Regions from separate parts of the Bacillus sp. FSL H8-0534 genome, predicted to be linked through region 1. Evidence: riboswitches for the same ligand, from Rfam matches in the RefSeq annotation. Region 1 holds a riboswitch; each other region holds the start of a gene.
The links. Region 1 has a riboswitch for thiamine pyrophosphate ahead of tenA (thiaminase II). Riboswitches for the same ligand answer to the same signal wherever they lie in the genome.

Region 1 (5,677 bases):
AAATAAGGTTCATTTAGTAGGACATAGTATGGGTGGTCAAACGATACGTACACTTGTTCAAATATTAAAAGAAGGAAATCAAGAAGAGAGGGATTATGCAAAACAGCATGTAGATGTGAAGGTGTCTCCGTTGTTCCAGGGCGGAAAATCATATGTTCATAGTGTAACGACATTGGCAACACCTCACAACGGGACAACCCTTGCAGATGGAAGTTTACTTCTACCAGCTGTAAAGCAATTACTCGTCGCAACTGCTGGAATCGGAGAAAATAACAATCTATCACTATACGACTTTAAATTGGATCAATGGGGAATTAAAAAGAAAGCTGGGGAGTCATTTTATCAATATTCAAACCGTGTCTTAAATAGTTCCATTTTGAAGGATACGAAAGATATAAGTCAATGGGATTTAAGTACAGATGGAGCGAAGGAATTAAATGACTGGGTAAAAGCGCAACCAGATGTATATTATTTCTCTTACAGCGGACATGCAACACAAGCCGCACCTATAACGGGAATCCATTTTCCGCACATTACAATGAATAAGACACTAATGGGAAATGCAATTTTCTTAGGGGCATATGCAAGATACGAACAGAATCGTCCATTCATCGATTCATCTTGGTGGCAAAATGATGGTGTAGTGAATACAAGTTCAATGGTGGGACCATCAACTGATACGATTATAAATAATAATGACACACCAGAGCTTGGAAAATGGAACCATATTGAGACAAAACAAAACTGGGATCACCTTGATATGGTTGGACTAAGTGTTTCGGACTCATTAGGGTTTTCTGATATTAATGCTTTTTACCGAACAATTGCTGAAAAGTTATCCAATTTACCAAAATAAAGTAAAACTGTAATCATTGGGGGTCTTACTGTCCACGAATAGCGTGGGGGACTGAATTCCTATTTATATCGAAATATAAATAGGAATTCAGATTATTCTGAGGGAGTTTTTACTTCGTGAATTGTATTTTACTTTCGAAGTATAATGGAGTTAACATTAAAATAGCATGATAGTCCGAGGTGATGATATGAGAGTTAACGTGGTGATATCTGGATATGGAACTGTTGGAAAAGAGTTTGTAAGATTGGTATTTGAGAAAGCTTCATATATAAAAGAGATGTACGGCATCGAACTTGTTTTTACTGGAATTATTGGGAGTACAGTCAATCTTTATAATGACAAAGGTTTACATATTAAAGAATTATTAACTTATGGTACTGGTTCTCATGTATTAGAGAAGTATACCAAACACTATCCACTTGATAAAAGTGAAAAGTTTCCTTTTGGTACTGTATTAATTGAATCGACACCAACTAATCTTCAAACTGGTGAACCAGGAAGAACATACATTGAAACAGCGATTGAAAACCATATGGATGTAGTAGCTATTTCGAAAGGAGCACTTGTTAACGCATGGAAAGAAATAAAAGAAAAAGCAAAACTCGCAAACGTACGTATCTATTATAGCGGCGCAACTGCTGCTGCACTCCCTACATTAGATATTGGACAATTCAGTTTAGCAGGATGTCAAATTGAAAGTATAGAAGGTATTTTAAATGGAACAACAAATTATATTCTTACAAAAATGTATGAAGAAGATGTAACATTCCAGGAAGCATTGCATCAAGCACAGCACAAAGGGATAGCTGAAACAAACCCCTCATTAGATATAAGTGGAATGGATAGTGCTTGTAAACTTTTATTATTGGCAAATAGTTTGCTGCAAGCAGAATGTTCATTGAATTGTATATCTATAAAAGGTATAGAGGATGTTACAAAACAAGATATAGAGAAAGCAAAAGAACAAGGTAAATCTCTAAAACTAATTGCAACAGCATATAAAGATCATTCAGGAAATCTTAAACTTGAAGTATGCCCGCGTGAAATAGAGAAAGGGCATCCATTGGCTCATGTAAATGGAACAGAAAAAGGAATCACTTTTCATACTGATACGATGGGGAAAGTTACTTCAACCGGAGGAGCTTCAAGCCCAAGAGGAGCAGCGGCAGCGGCTTTGAAAGATTTAATTAATTTGTATCGAAAAGATGTATGATGAAAAAATATAGTCTTCAATTAAAATGAAAAAGATAATAATCAACTTGACAAATAAATATTTTTATGTTATAATTAAAATTTTAACATTTGACATCAAACCCTTAGGGTGATACATTTTAGTAAGAGAAATAACTTCACTAATTTATGTATCGAGGGGGACGTGTAGTATGAAAATAGAAAACGGTCTAGCGGTTTTGAAATTGAAAATTCAAGGATTTGAATTAAATCCAACATTACTTTGGGATGAAAAAGAAGCTCTATTAGTCGATACTGGTATGCCAGGTCAATTAGAAGGGATTCGCGATGCAATGATTGGTATTGGTGTGCCTTTTGAACAATTACAAGCAGTTATTTTAACTCATCAAGATATAGACCATATTGGAAGTCTTCCTGAAATACAGCAGAAGGCAGATCATTCTATTGAAGTGTACGCCCATGGATTAGACAAACCTTATATTGAAGGACAGTTACCCCTTATTAAAGGAGATCCAAATAAAATGAGTGAAGAAAAATGGGCGGCACTTCCAGATGTTGTGCAAGCTTTATATAAAAATCCTCCAACAGCAAAAGTAAATCAAACCTTAGAAGATGGACAAAGACTTCCATTTCTCGGAGGCATTGAAGTGATTCATACACCAGGACATACTCCGGGGCATATTAGTTTATATAGTGAAAAGTATAAGACATTAATTGCAGGTGACGCGATGGTATGTGTTGAAGGAAAACTAAAAGGGCCAGTTCCACATACGACACCAGATATGGAAACAGCTACAGAATCACTTAGAAGATTTTTAGAGTTTGATATTGAGAGGATAATTTGTTATCACGGTGGTGTTTGTGATTTGAATGCGAAGGAGCAGATTGAAACATTAGTAAGAAAAGAAAAGTAATGTTGTTATGCAAACTCGTATTTTATCCAGTATAAATTGCCCATAAAAGCCCGACTGGTAAGGGATGATGAAGAATACCCCATTTTATAAAGTTTTACTTTATGAAGTTCGAACGTTCAAATTATATTTGATAGTTATATGGATTATGTTATGATAAGTATCAAAGTTAAATAGTTTATTTCTATCCACTAGGGGGGCCTTTTATAGGCTGAGATCAAAGGATATTTTTGAAACTCTTAGGACCTGATCTGGGTAATACCAGCGTAGGGAAGTGGAAGTGACAGAAGATGATATTTTTAAAATATTGATGATGTCCAGTCCGCTTTCTTTACGTGTGTGTAAAGAAAGCTTTTTTATTTTTGTGCACCTATTTGAAGTAAATCTCTGTAGTCTAGTCGTTAACGAGCGATTGGTTAAGAAATCTGTTTCATTTTTATTATTAAAATGTTTATTGGAGGGTCTTTCATGTCATTTTCACAGTTAGTACGTAAAGAAGTTAATCCAATTTGGGAAGCAAGTTTTAATCATCCATTTGTAACAAAACTAGGAGACGGCATATTAGATTTAGCTAGTTTCCGCTATTACGTTTTGCAAGATTCATATTATTTAAGTCATTTTGCAAGAATCCAATCGTTAGGAGCAGCAAAAGCTATTGAATTAGAAACGACAGCCCGTATGGCGCACCATGCACAAAATACATATCAAGCGGAATTATCACTGCATGAGAATTTCGCTAAAAAACTAGGAATTACGAAAGAAGAAAAAGAATCGTTCATTCCTGCACCGACGGCTTATGCGTATACATCACATATGTATCGCGCTGCATATGATGGGCATATCGGGGATGTTATCGCAGTAATTTTGCCTTGCTATTGGCTTTATTATGAAATTGGTGAGCGACTCAAGGAATGTCAACCTGAAGAACCAATTTACCAAGAATGGATTTCCGCATATGGCTCTGATTGGTTCCGTACTTTAGTAGAAGAGCAAATTGCTAGATTAGATGCCATTGCTGAAACAGTAACAGAAGCTGATCGTAAGCGAATGAAACAGCATTTTGTAATTAGCAGTCAATATGAGTATTCATTTTGGGAGATGGCTTACACATTAGAAAAGTGGCCAGTGGAAGAACAAGTAGAAGATGTAAGTTTATAATGAAAAGATATGTCTCTCATCAAGCATGCGAGAGTATAGAAAATGACTAACTTAGTTTAGTCATTTTTTTTTACAAAATAATAATATCTATATTCTATGTTTTAGGAAAATTAATTTTAGTGATTAATTGATTACATATTATAAAAAAATTACACAATAAAAAAGAGGGAGAAGATGGTTTTTATTGAATTTTGTTTATAATTCCTTTTTAACTTGTTAGAGGGTAATCGTAAAGAAGATTATTAATCTTTTTGACACTTTTTATTCCACTTACAATAATTGGGGTGTTCTATTAAAAAAATTTAATTTTGGAAAGGGATCAATAAATATGAAAACAAGAAAACGAATAGGAAATAATTTTTTACTCGTTAGTGCAATTTGTGTGATAAGTATTCCTTCTGTTTCATATGCGGAGGAAGTAATTTCACCTAAAAATTTCGCGAGTCCTTCAAGTTTGTATGAGGGGAGGAATATGGATGTATTGAAAACAAGTTTTTATGCCAATACATATAATAATCCGTTCAACCACCAATTTATTTCGACATTAAAGGAAACAAACACAAATATAAAAGAAATAGACAATGTTGATGATGAAAATCCTGTTATATCTACTACTCTTACATTTATTCGTGATATGCATGCTGAAAATTATAAATCTGCATTTGATTTAACTTCTCGATCTTTACAGAAGATAATATCTGAAAAATGGCTGGAGAGTTATTGGAAGGGACTCCCAGTACAATTACAAGCAGGTTCTTTTATTGGAATTGGAGAGATAAAACAAAAAGAGACAAATTCCGTTCATACAAATGTAGAGATTGGATTAGTTTTTGAACAATTTACTGTGCCTTTACTAATTAAATTAGATCCATCTGGAAAAATAGATGATTTTCAATTTAGCATGTCGTTTAGTCCTGTCGCAGAACGTCCATCATATAGTAAGCCTGAATCATTTGTTGAAAAAGCAGTAGTAGTCGGAAGTGGCGCGTTTCCATTACCAGGAACATTGTCTGTTCCAAAGGGAAATGGTCCTTTCCCAGTGGTTATCCTTGTTCAAGGATCTGGAGCAAGCGATCAAGATGAAACTGCATTTGCTTTAAAACCATTTCGCGATTTAGCTGAAGGTCTTGCTTCAAAAGGAATTGCTGTCCTTCGCTATAATAAACGAACCTATGAACATGGATTGAAGACGCAATTTAGTCCTTTTTATACAGTTGATAAAGAGACAACGGACGATGCACTTCTTGCCACTCGTTTTCTTCAAAATGAACCTATGATAGACAAGAATCAAATTTATATTCTTGGTCATAGTCAAGGTGGAATGATGGTTCCGCAAATGATCGAAAAAGACCAAAATCAAAATATTGCTGGGGCGATTGTAATGGGAGGACCAGCTCGTACAATCCAAGATGTTGTTTTAGATCAATTTGATTATCTTTTTTCTATTGGAAGAATGAAACCTGAAGAATATAAATTTTACAAAGAGCAATTTAAATTATTAAATGATCCTAACTTCTCTAGTCAGAATCCTCCAAAAGATTTTTATTTAGGATCACCTGTA
Region 2 (5,677 bases), 2.2 Mb from region 1:
TGGGCAGACTTCTCCCATATCAAGCTAAAACCATTTGAAGAACAGTTGATAAAGTCATCTTATCCTTTCACTCCTTTATAAATCATTATTGTCTTATAATAAGCATGCACCATGCTCTTATATTTTATTCGTTATGAATCTTTTGGTTCCTCTTTTTCTTTAAAAATTTCTTTGGACATTTTCTCCATTGCATACAGACTTGTAAAATCTAAAATGAGTAAATCCACTCTTTGTTCAATCATTTAACCCATTGTTCCTCCCTCTAAAACAAAAAGCTTCTTAACAGTCACAAAAACTGTTAAGAAACTTTCATTACTTCCGCATATAAGGAGACAATATCCCTAAAATCTCGGCCTTATCTTCTTTTAACTCAAGAGATGTTAACATTTCCATCGTTCGAGGACGTGGTAAGTTAACCTTTACTTCACCTACAATCGTAGCTGGCCTTTGTGACATAATGAATACACGATCAGATAATAGAATCGCTTCATCTAAGTCATGGGTTACCATCACGATTGTTTGCTTCTCTTGATGCCATGAATCTAAAAGCCAACGATGCACTTCCATTTTTGTAAATGCATCTAACTTACCAAAGGGTTCATCAAGCAGCATAATCGGCTTTTCGCATAAATAGGTACGAAGGAAACTAATACGCTGACGCATACCACCGGATAATGCATCTGGATAATGATTTGCGTATTCAGCTAGACCAAATTGTTGCAAGGCTTCCATTCCTTCTGTAAGTCTCTCTTTCTTTGGCTTCCCATCAATTTCTAATGGAAGAACAATATTTTGTAGTGCTGAACGCCACGGGAGCAACAAATCTTGTTGCGGCATATAACTTACACTATCCTGTTTTTGAACAAGGGTATCGTTATAGATTACCTCACCACTAGTTGCCTCTTCAACACTCGCAATCAGATTTAATAACGTACTTTTTCCGCAACCACTTGGGCCTACAAACGAGACAAACTCACCTTCTTGTATAGAAGCACTAATCTTTTCTAGTACATTTTTCCCATCAAATGCTTTCACAACATCTTTTATTTGTAATCCGTTCATTTTTCACTTGGAAGGAACTCGTTTGTAAAGGCATCTTTTACATCAATTTTCTTTTTAATAACTTTGTTATCGTGTAAGAAATTCATATAATTCGTCCAAACTTCTTCCTTCTGTACTCCCCACGCTTTCGCATCGTCTTGATACTTCGTACTTAACCATTTTTGGCTCTCTTGTACTAACTCTTTATTAATGTCCGGTACATTTTTAATTAAAATATCAGCCGCTTCTTTTGGCTCTTTAATTGCAAAGTTATATCCTTCTGCCGTTGCGTTCATGAATTTTTTCACAAAATCTTTATCTTGCTTTGTATGCTTTTCACTTGTAATAATGACAGGACTATAGAAATCTAACGCTGGATCTAAATCTTTTACCATGATCGTATTTAATTCTTTTCCTTGTCGTTTTGCTTCAATGCCATCCCAGCCATAATAAATCCATTCAAAGTCTGCATCGCGGCCAATTGATTTAAAGAAATCTGTTTGTCCAAGAACAACCTTTTCTACTTTACTAAAATCAGCTTGATGCTTATCCATAATTGTTTTTAACGTCGCTTCTTCTGCTGGTGCACCCCAACCGCCGTAGCGCTTACCTTCAAACCCTTTCGGAGAGGTAATATTATCTTTTTTCAGTGATGCAAATGCAGATGTATTATGTTGAATAATTGCTCCAATTGAAACAACCGGTATTCCTTCAACACGAGCTGATGTTACGTTTTCTTGATAACTTACACCGAAATCAGCTTTTCCTGATGCAATCATTTGCTCTGCCGATACGTTATCACCCGGCTGAATGATTTCTACGTCTAAACCTTGTTTTTTATAGTAGTCTTTCGTCTTTGCTACATATAAACCAGTATGGTTTGTATTCGGGAACCAGTCTAAAACAACTTTTACTTTCTTTTCTTTATCTGCGCTCTCTTCTTTCTTCGCCGCATTACAGCCAACAACACCAGCTGCAAGTATTGCAGCTAGCATCACTTTTAAGCCTTTTTTCATTTTCTGTCGTCCTTTCTGTATATCCATGGTGCTGTTAGTCTTGCCATAAATTCTACGATAAAATACAAGAGCAATGTCACCATGACAATAATTGCTGCAATACCAAATACACGAGCTGTTAAAAAGGATTTTGTTGCACGAGTAAGCATAACACCTAATCCCTCGCTCGCACCAAGCCACTCCCCGATAATTGCTCCCATCACGCTATATGTAACCGCAATTTTTAATCCAGAGAAAAAATATGGAAGCACGGCAGGGAATTTTACCTTCTGATAGATTTGCCATTTTGTCGCACGCATTGTTTGCAGCAACTTGAGCATGTTTTTATCTACTGTTTGAAAACCTTCTAAAATACTAAGAGCAATTGGAAAGAAACAAACAAGAATAACGACCATCACCTTTGGGAGCATTCCATATCCAAACCAAATAATAAATAGAGGGGCTAGTACGACAATCGGAATGGTTTGTGAAATAACGAGTAACGGATTAATTAACACACGAAATAACGGAATCACATCCATAATAATTGCAATACTCGTTCCAAGTAAAATCGCAAAGAATAATCCGATGATAACTTCTTGTAGTGTTTGCATTGTATTTGGCAACAATAAATCTTTCATTCCAATGAGTTCCTGTACAATAGTAGAAGGCTTGGGTAAAATCCACGGTTCAATTCGAAATAATGAAACAGATCCTTCCCATATAGAAATGAGAAGGATTAGCCAAATCATTGTAATTGTTATGTTAGATCGTTTCTGGTTTTTCATATTCATCACGGTACTTCCAAACTTTCTCATCAATCGTTACACCTGTACTTGGACGATAATGAATTTTAATAGAAGTAATAACCTCTTCTGCTCCAGCATCAACACAAGCTTGTTGTGCACGCTTAATGACATCAAGAAGCACGTCTAATTCTCCTTCTAGTGTTGTTTCCATCGCACCTACTTCATAACGAACACCCGATTGTTGTACGACTTCAATTGCTTTATCAACAACGGCATACACATCTTTCGTTTTTGCTTGTGGTACGACTGAAAATGAAATTGTAACTTGTTGTGACATCCGAAAATCCCCCTTGCAAAATATGTTCTGTAAAAAGAAAAGGCTTTCCTACAAAATACGTAGGAAAGCCTTGTATGCAAGTTATTATACAATAACATCTGCTTACATCACTTTAAGTAACTCCCTACGCTGGCATTATCCAGATCAGGTTGAGGGTCGATGCTTACTTACATCCTCTCAGCCAATTGGCTCCCCGGTCTTAATTCGTTTTCATTGTAGCATGATTTATTTTTTCAAACAAACAAATCTACATTTTTTCATAATATGATACCGCTCATAATCTATTGTTCATATATTTTATACTATATTTTCAAAGAAGCTGGTGCCTCAAAACTTGGTAAATGGCATTTTTGGCTCTTACATATCGGACTACCGATTATAATGATTGCACTTGCTCTTGAGATTTATGGCTACCATGCAGCTATACCTTTTGTTGCTGGTGGAAGTATTCTTGTTGTTCTTGCTATTATCATTTTTGCTATTAATATTTTCACACAAATTAAAGAATCTCTAAAATAAGTCTATTTCATAAGAAAAAAGCAGAAACAGATGAATTCGTTTCTGCTTTTTTCTTTGCAACACATTCACTATACGTCCATTATTTCTTATTTATATATTAAATTAAAGTAATTGTTTTTCCAAAATAATGTCACAAAATATAGTGAATGTTACATTTTATGTGTTATATAATAAAAAGGTTGATTTAACAGGTCTTTATTTGAATAATTTAATAATTATCATTCAAATTAAATTATTCAAAAATATCTTACCATATAAATTTTGGAGGTAGTTTATCATGTTTTGGCTACAATTTCTTACCTTATTACTCTGCATTTTTATCGGTGCACGCCTTGGTGGAGTTGGACTAGGGGTAATGGGTGGCGTTGGTATGGCAATACTTGTATTCGTATTCCATTTACAACCTACAGCTCCTCCTATTGACGTTATGCTGATGATTTTAGCAGTCATTACAGCTGCAGGTGCCTTACAAGCTGCAGGTGGAATGGATTACCTTGTTCATCTTGCAGAAAAAGCACTTCGTAAAAACCCGAAGCGCATTACATTTTTCGCACCTATTGTGACATATTTATTTACATTGTGCGCTGGAACTGGACATGTTGCCTATTCCGTACTTCCCGTTATTGCAGAGGTATCACGTGAATCAGGAATTAGACCTGAACGCCCGATGTCAATTGCCGTAATCGCTTCGCAACAAGCAATTACAGCAAGTCCAATCTCTGCTGCAACTGTGGCCCTGTTAGCAATGCTAGCTGATTATAAAATTACATTGTTAGATATTTTAAAAGTAAGTATTCCTTCTACTTTCATCGCTTGTATGCTAGCTGCTTTCGTTGCCAGCAAAATGGGTAAAGAGTTAAATGAAGACCCTGAATACTTGAAACGATTAAAAGAAGGAATGATTCCTAAACTTGAAGAAAAGAAAGAATTTATCGGTGCAAAGGGCGCCAAATTATCTGTTGTTCTCTTCTTATTTGCAACTATTTTTGTTGTTCTTCTTGGTTCATTCGAAGCACTTCGTCCAGGATGGATGATAGACGGAAAATTAGTTCGGCTTTCAATGCCAAACACAATTGAAATGGTAATGTTAACAATTGCTGCTCTTATTATTATCTTCTGTAAGCCAAATGTAGAAAGCATTGTATCTGGAAATGTCTTCAAAGCTGGTGCTACAGCCGTTGTTGCAATCTTCGGTATCGCTTGGATGGGAGACACATTCTTTAACGGAAACTTAAGTACGATTCAAGGATCGATTCAACACTTAGTAACAAGCGCACCATGGTTATTCGCTATTGCATTATTTATTCTATCTATTTTACTGTATAGCCAGGCAGCAACAGTACGTGCGTTAGTGCCACTCGGATTATCACTTGGTATTTCACCAGCACTTCTTATTGCGATGTTCCCTGCAGTAAACGGATATTTCTTCATTCCGAACTACGGAACAATTGTTGCTGCGATCAACTTTGACCGTACAGGAACAACACGTATTGGTAAATATGTATTAAATCATAGCTTTATGATTCCTGGTCTGGTCGCAACATTTGCTTCCATTGGAATTGGGATGCTACTAATTTCAATTATGTTTTAATATATAAAAAGCACAAACTTTTTCTGAATAAAGTTTGTGCTTTTTTCATTTAATCAAACGTTTGTTTAAATTCTTTATTCAATAACCTCTACATTATATCCTTTCTTCTCTATCGCGCTTAGCACTTCTTCAATATGATTTTTATTTTTCGTTTCTAATGATAAATGGAGCTGCGCATACCCAGGAAACACCTTTGTTCCAATTCTCTCTAAATGAATATGTAATACGTTCGCTTCAAAATTTGTCACAATTTCAAGTAAGTGTTGCAAATGTCCTGGTTTATCCTTAATTGTTGTCGCAATGTGAACAAATCGACCAGCTTCAACCATTCCATGTTCAATAATACGAGTGATAAAGTTTACGTCGACATTCCCTCCACTTAAAACTGACACAACCTTTTTTTCCTTCACAGGTACTTTTTGATATAGTAGCGCCGCTAATGAAC
Region 3 (5,677 bases), 1.9 Mb from region 1:
GCAACGCTTCTTTATCTTTTTTCAACGTTTTATCACCTGTTACAAAAACAAGTTCATGATAATTTGGTACACCATAGTCAGCTGGGTTGAAGTACGCTGGTTCATGGCCTTCATGACGCATAACAGGAACTTCATGGTTAATATAAGCACCTGTGACAGCATCTACTTTTTTCGTAATTAATGCTGGTACTAAATCAAATCCAACATCTACTACTTTTACAGTATCAGGATTACCACCAGCTTCTTTTACCATCGTTTTTAAATACGCTTCACTTAAAGGTGTTCCGGAATAACCAACTGTCTTTCCTTCTAAATCTTTTGGTGAATTGATTCCCGCTGATTTTAATGATACGACGTGATTTAATGGTGAACGGACCACAGCTCCGATTGATTTCACTGGAATTTGTTCATTTGCTTTTGCAATGACAACGTCTGGTTGATAATATAAACCAACTGTTACTTTCCCCGCTGCCGCTAATGTTAATGGATCGGTTGGATTAGAAGGGAATTTAATATTCACCTTTACTCCTTCTTCTTTAAAGTATCCTTTTTCAATCGCTGCATAGATAAAACTATGCACCGCATTTGGATACCAGTCGAGCATAACTGTTACTTCTTTTTCAGCCTTTTTCTTTTCTGATGATGAATTGCTAGAACATCCTGCAATCATTGCAACTAATAATGTAAACACAAAGATGCGTTTGAATAATTTCATGAATGTTTCCTCCAACTAATGAATTTCTTTTCTAATATAGAAACAAATAATACAAATAAAATAGCTAGTAATGATAGAAGCACAATCGGTGCAAACACACCAGCTCCGTCTAACTGTGTCATCATTCGTTTACTAAAGTATCCTAAACCAGCTTGTGCACCAAGCCACTCACCAATTGCTGCTCCAATGACACTAAGTGGAACAGCAATTTTTAAAGCAGAGAAAAAGTACGGAAGTGCAGATGGCAACTTTAACTTTAGAAAAATATCTTTTTTCGTTGCACCATATGTCACTAAAAGCTCCTCCCATTCCTTTTTCGTGCTGCGCAATCCATCATACGTATTTACCGCAATGGGGAAAAAGGTAATCAAAACTGTCACAACGACTTTGCTCCAAATTGAATAGCCAAACCATAAAACAAATAATGGTGCTAAAGCAGTAATTGGAATCGTTTGTGAAGCAACTAGTAACGGATAAAAAGCTCTTTCTATCCATTTACTCGCATTCATAGACATCGCCAGTCCAACACCAAGTACAATAGAAATAACTACACCGATTAAGACTACATATAAGGTTGCTGGCAAATGAACTGTAAGTAATATGTCACGCAGTGCCCACATTTTAGCTAGAATTGCAGTAGGAGATGGCAAAATATACATCTCATCTACAATTCTAGCCTCCACTTCCCAAGCTATGAGCAGTATGCTACTTAAAATCAGTGCAGGTAGTAGCTCTGTCACACGTTTCATACGAGCACCTGCCTTTGCAGCATACCGAGTAACTCATCTTTTAGCCCTAGTATCTCAGGCTTATGCAAATCTTTTCTTGAGCGCTCCGTTCCAAGTGGTACAACACGCTCCGTTAAAGTTGTTATAGGCTGCTCTGTCACTATTAAAATCCGATTAGAAAGAAAAAGTGCTTCTTCTACATCGTGTGTAATAAATAAAATGGTTTTTTGCCACTGTTTCCATTGCTCAAACAACCATTCTTGCAACGTTGCTTTCGTTAATGCATCTAATGCGCTAAACGGCTCATCTAACAATAAAATGTCCCCGCCTGTTAATAAAGTTCGAATAAAGGACACTCGCTGCCGCATACCACCTGATAAATCTTTCGGATATTTGTTCTCGTATCCTTGTAAACCAAATTGTTCTAACAGGTCTTTTGCCTTTACATGTGCTTCTTTTTTCTTTATCCCCTGGCACTCTAACGGCAGTGCTGCATTTTCAATAATTGTTCTCCATGGCAGAAGCATATCTTTTTGTGGCATATATCCTACAGGATGACTCGAGGTTTCTGTAAGTTGAATCGTTCCAGCCGTCGGTTCTTCTAATCCTGTAATTAAACGAAACAATGTACTTTTGCCACAGCCACTCGGTCCAATGATGCTAACAAACTCTTTTTCTTGCACGAAAGCATCCAGACCCTTTATAATTGGCTTTTCATCATAATGAAAGGAAACATTATGAAACTGTAGTATGCTCTTGCTCCTCAAAACCCCACATCTCCTTACGATACGCCATATCCCAGAATAAATACTCAAAGCGGCTAGAATATAAGAAAACCTCTTCTAATTTGTCTAACTCTTGTTCAGACTTTCCTTCAGCTAGTTCATTTAATAAATCCATTAGCCAAATGCAAAGTTTTCCATACTCTTCTGAGCTATATCCTTGAATCCACTCCCCAAAGAACTCATGATCCCTTGCTCCTGGAATATCATTTAAACGCTTTCCAATTTCCCAGTAGCTCCACATACATGGAAGCAGAGCCGCAATTAACTCTGCAAGCGTACCATTTTGAGATACTGACATCATATAGTTTGTATACGCTAAATTTTTAGCAGATGGTTTTGCCTCTTCCATCTCTTGTACAGAAATACCAAGGCGTTTTGCATACTGTTTATGGATCGTCATTTCTCCATTTAAAATGCCGTCTATTTGTTCTGCAAATTTTGCCATAACTTGCGGATTAGTCGCTTTCACAACTCCAATTGCATATAATTTTGCATAATCTAGTAAATATAAATAATCTTGTATGATGTAATATTGGAATTTATCCTTTTCTAATGTACCGTCCCCCATCCCAGTTACAAATGGGTGATTATGACTTTTTTCCCAAACAGGCTGTACTGTCTCAAATAATCTCTCACAAAACTTCATTTATATTTCCCCTTCCTTTATATCAATTTATTCAAATAAAAAACCACTCCTCTATAAGAAGTGGTTACATCAAATAAAAATACATTTATTCGTTGCTCCACTTCCCTACGCTAGCATAATCTAGATCAGGTCTGTAAGGGTTAAGGATTATTCCTCTCTCAGCACATAAAGCACCCCTAGTGGTTTCTACTATAAAATTGTCAAATAAAAAAGCCCTGTTTCTTTACGCAAAGAAACAGGGACTTACTGTTAATGTCCGAATTGCTTCCCTACGCTAGCATAATCTAGATCAGGTAATAAAGGATCAAAGACTCTCGGCCTTACTCTCAGCTGGCAACACCAACTCTCCTAGCACAATATGAAATTACCATAGTCAGTATAACACTGTCATCCATCATCAGCAACTGTTTTAACTTATCCCAATCCTATTTACGAGCCATGAATCCAATACAAAGTAAGAATTCTTTACATCAAAGTTCTACTTATATAAAATATGAAAAATAAATATATATATCCATTTTGATTTTCCAACATATAAGTCGCGGCTATGAAGAATAAAAGGTGACCTGTACTCATTTTCTCTTTTTGTTTAACTTAGTACGGGGTAGGAAAAGGATCTAACCGCTTCTATGCAAGGTCGGATGCTCTCTCCCTCCTAAAAAGAAAGCTTTTCTGTCAGTTTTTCAATTTAGATTTATATATCTATTCAGAAAATATCAATTATCTTTAATCCATATTATAATGATTATTAATCTGTTATTCTTTTAATATATTTCGATTCCATTAAAAAATTGTTATTTTTCTCATTTCATATTACAGTTATATGAATAATGCACAAAATATTATATCTTTATACTATAATAGGGAATGTATTAACACATCTATGGGGGGCTAATATTAGATGAAACAGAAAGCTACAGCTTTAACGGCAACTACTGTCGCAGTCGCATCTCTACTTCCATCCATAACTCAAGTAGATACACGTACTATAGCAGCTCAAGAATTGCCTACACAAGACACTAAATATATAAAACCGAATCTAAAAATATTATATTCGAATAATAAAATAAAAGCAAGGAATAATGCTAACTCCGTAAAAAATACAAATATTTCTACATCTACTAAACGGAAAAACAGTTATATTGTAAATGTTGGTGATCAAGTTCAGATTGGGGAATTGTTAGGACATATGGGAAATACAGGCCATTCATTTGGGCAGCACCTCCATTTTAAATTACATAATGGTGAATGGAATTTTGAAAAAACAAACGCAGTAAATCCACTGCAGTATTTAGTTCGGTAATATTATATGCCACGTAATATTGCCTTAATAATTGAGTATTTGGCTTTTCTCGGTTTAATTTGTTGTTTAGTAATTTACAATACTAACATTGTTTTTTTGAGTATCGTTATCTTATTTGTTACTATCGAATCTTTGATGGAAGCATTCAAAATCCGACTAAAGAAACACATTTCTCATATATATACTGCATTTGTTATTATCGGCGGTTTAATAACAAATATTATTTATAGTGGTTTTCACCTGGCTGCTATATTCCCTGTATTTTTTATAGGGGTACTACTCATTATTTCCCAATATATTTACATTCCTGATCACCGTAAGAAACAACAAGAAGCTTAAAATGGACGTATGTCTACTTCTCATTTACGACTAAATAAAAAAAGGTCTCACTTGAAGTGTGAGACCTTTTTTTATTTATACATTATAGAGAGTGAACAAGGGAAAGCACAAAACTTTTCTTTACCCACACGCATATCGTTCATAAATAAAACTTAAATTATATTTCTTCTCTAATCCCACTCGTTGTTCATCATCACACCAGTAAAATAAAATATCATGAATCGTTGCATAACGTTTATTCTTTAGAAATTGTTTGATAAATGACGGTAAACAATCATGTAATTGTATAAATATATAATTCCGCAAAAGTTCTTCCTTATGTTCAATTCCTTTACAAACATACATCAACTCTTCACAATAATATGCATGTTGCGGAACTTGAATCATTTCAAAAAATGGTACATATGATAATAGTTTTCCAATGAAATGCTCATATCGATTCATAAATTCAAACGACATGTGCTCCATCATTTCTTTCATTACATAAAGATAATCATCCACATGCGTGGTTTTTAATGGATTAAGGCGATCAGAAATTTGAGAAATTACAGCCCTTTGACATGCAACAACAGAACGACTTGGTCCATAATATGTTAAAAAATCCGTACACTTACGATATTTTTTTAATAAGTCATATATGTATAAGTCATAAACGTATGTATTGCAGTATATTGCTAAGTTCATCATCTCTTGATCTAATTGTTCTTTGGACAATAATTTTGCCTGTTTGCAAATATAAAAGAATGTAAGTTCCATTACTTCCTTATGAGATAATAGCTTCTCACATTTTTCAATACACTCTGTATTAAATTTAATTCTTTCCCATATCATTACATCATCATTTTCCAATTTACCAATTCGATATTTTACAATTAAGTAGTTCCAAGCCACAACTTGAGTTAAAATATCCCACGTTTCATATTCCATAGATGTATGTACAAATTCATCTAATCTTTGATTCACCATAAATGTATACGCTTCCTTATACCAACCGATTTTCTGGCATAAACGAACAATACGAATTAAAGTTGGTATTTCATCCTTATGGAACTGCGGCAAGTCCTGCACCTTATTCATTCCATATAAAATAAACGGAGCCAAGTTTTCTTGTTTATAAAATTCTTTTTCTTTCCAAGCTAAAATTGTCCGTTCTTTTCCTTC

Region 2: another riboswitch for thiamine pyrophosphate. It lies ahead of MHH71_RS13820 (MTH1187 family thiamine-binding protein); the one in region 1 lies ahead of tenA (thiaminase II).
Region 3: another riboswitch for thiamine pyrophosphate. It lies ahead of tenA (thiaminase II); the one in region 1 lies ahead of tenA (thiaminase II).

What each region holds. Positions count from the first base shown of each region.
Region 1 is NZ_JBBOUC010000001.1:461,206-466,882, forward strand. Features, by position in the region: gene MHH71_RS02595 (esterase/lipase family protein) at 1-856, shown strand, start outside; gene MHH71_RS02600 (homoserine dehydrogenase) at 1,044-2,069, shown strand; gene MHH71_RS02605 (MBL fold metallo-hydrolase) at 2,239-2,961, shown strand; TPP riboswitch at 3,142-3,248, shown strand; gene tenA (thiaminase II) at 3,427-4,116, shown strand; gene MHH71_RS02615 (alpha/beta hydrolase) at 4,445-5,677, shown strand, end outside.
Region 2 is NZ_JBBOUC010000001.1:2,691,119-2,696,795, forward strand. Features, by position in the region: gene MHH71_RS13805 (ABC transporter ATP-binding protein) at 313-1,062, opposite strand; gene MHH71_RS13810 (ABC transporter substrate-binding protein) at 1,059-2,057, opposite strand; gene MHH71_RS13815 (ABC transporter permease) at 2,054-2,830, opposite strand; gene MHH71_RS13820 (MTH1187 family thiamine-binding protein) at 2,802-3,122, opposite strand; TPP riboswitch at 3,227-3,328, opposite strand; gene MHH71_RS13825 (hypothetical protein) at 3,504-3,641, shown strand; gene MHH71_RS13830 (anaerobic C4-dicarboxylate transporter family protein) at 3,919-5,232, shown strand; gene ilvA (threonine ammonia-lyase) at 5,307-5,677, opposite strand, start outside.
Region 3 is NZ_JBBOUC010000001.1:2,361,473-2,367,149, forward strand. Features, by position in the region: gene MHH71_RS12145 (ABC transporter substrate-binding protein) at 1-715, opposite strand, end outside; gene MHH71_RS12150 (ABC transporter permease) at 712-1,464, opposite strand; gene MHH71_RS12155 (ABC transporter ATP-binding protein) at 1,461-2,210, opposite strand; gene tenA (thiaminase II) at 2,179-2,874, opposite strand; TPP riboswitch at 2,960-3,062, opposite strand; TPP riboswitch at 3,124-3,234, opposite strand; gene MHH71_RS12165 (M23 family metallopeptidase) at 3,776-4,177, shown strand; gene MHH71_RS12170 (hypothetical protein) at 4,184-4,516, shown strand; gene MHH71_RS12175 (DUF3965 domain-containing protein) at 4,637-5,677, opposite strand, start outside.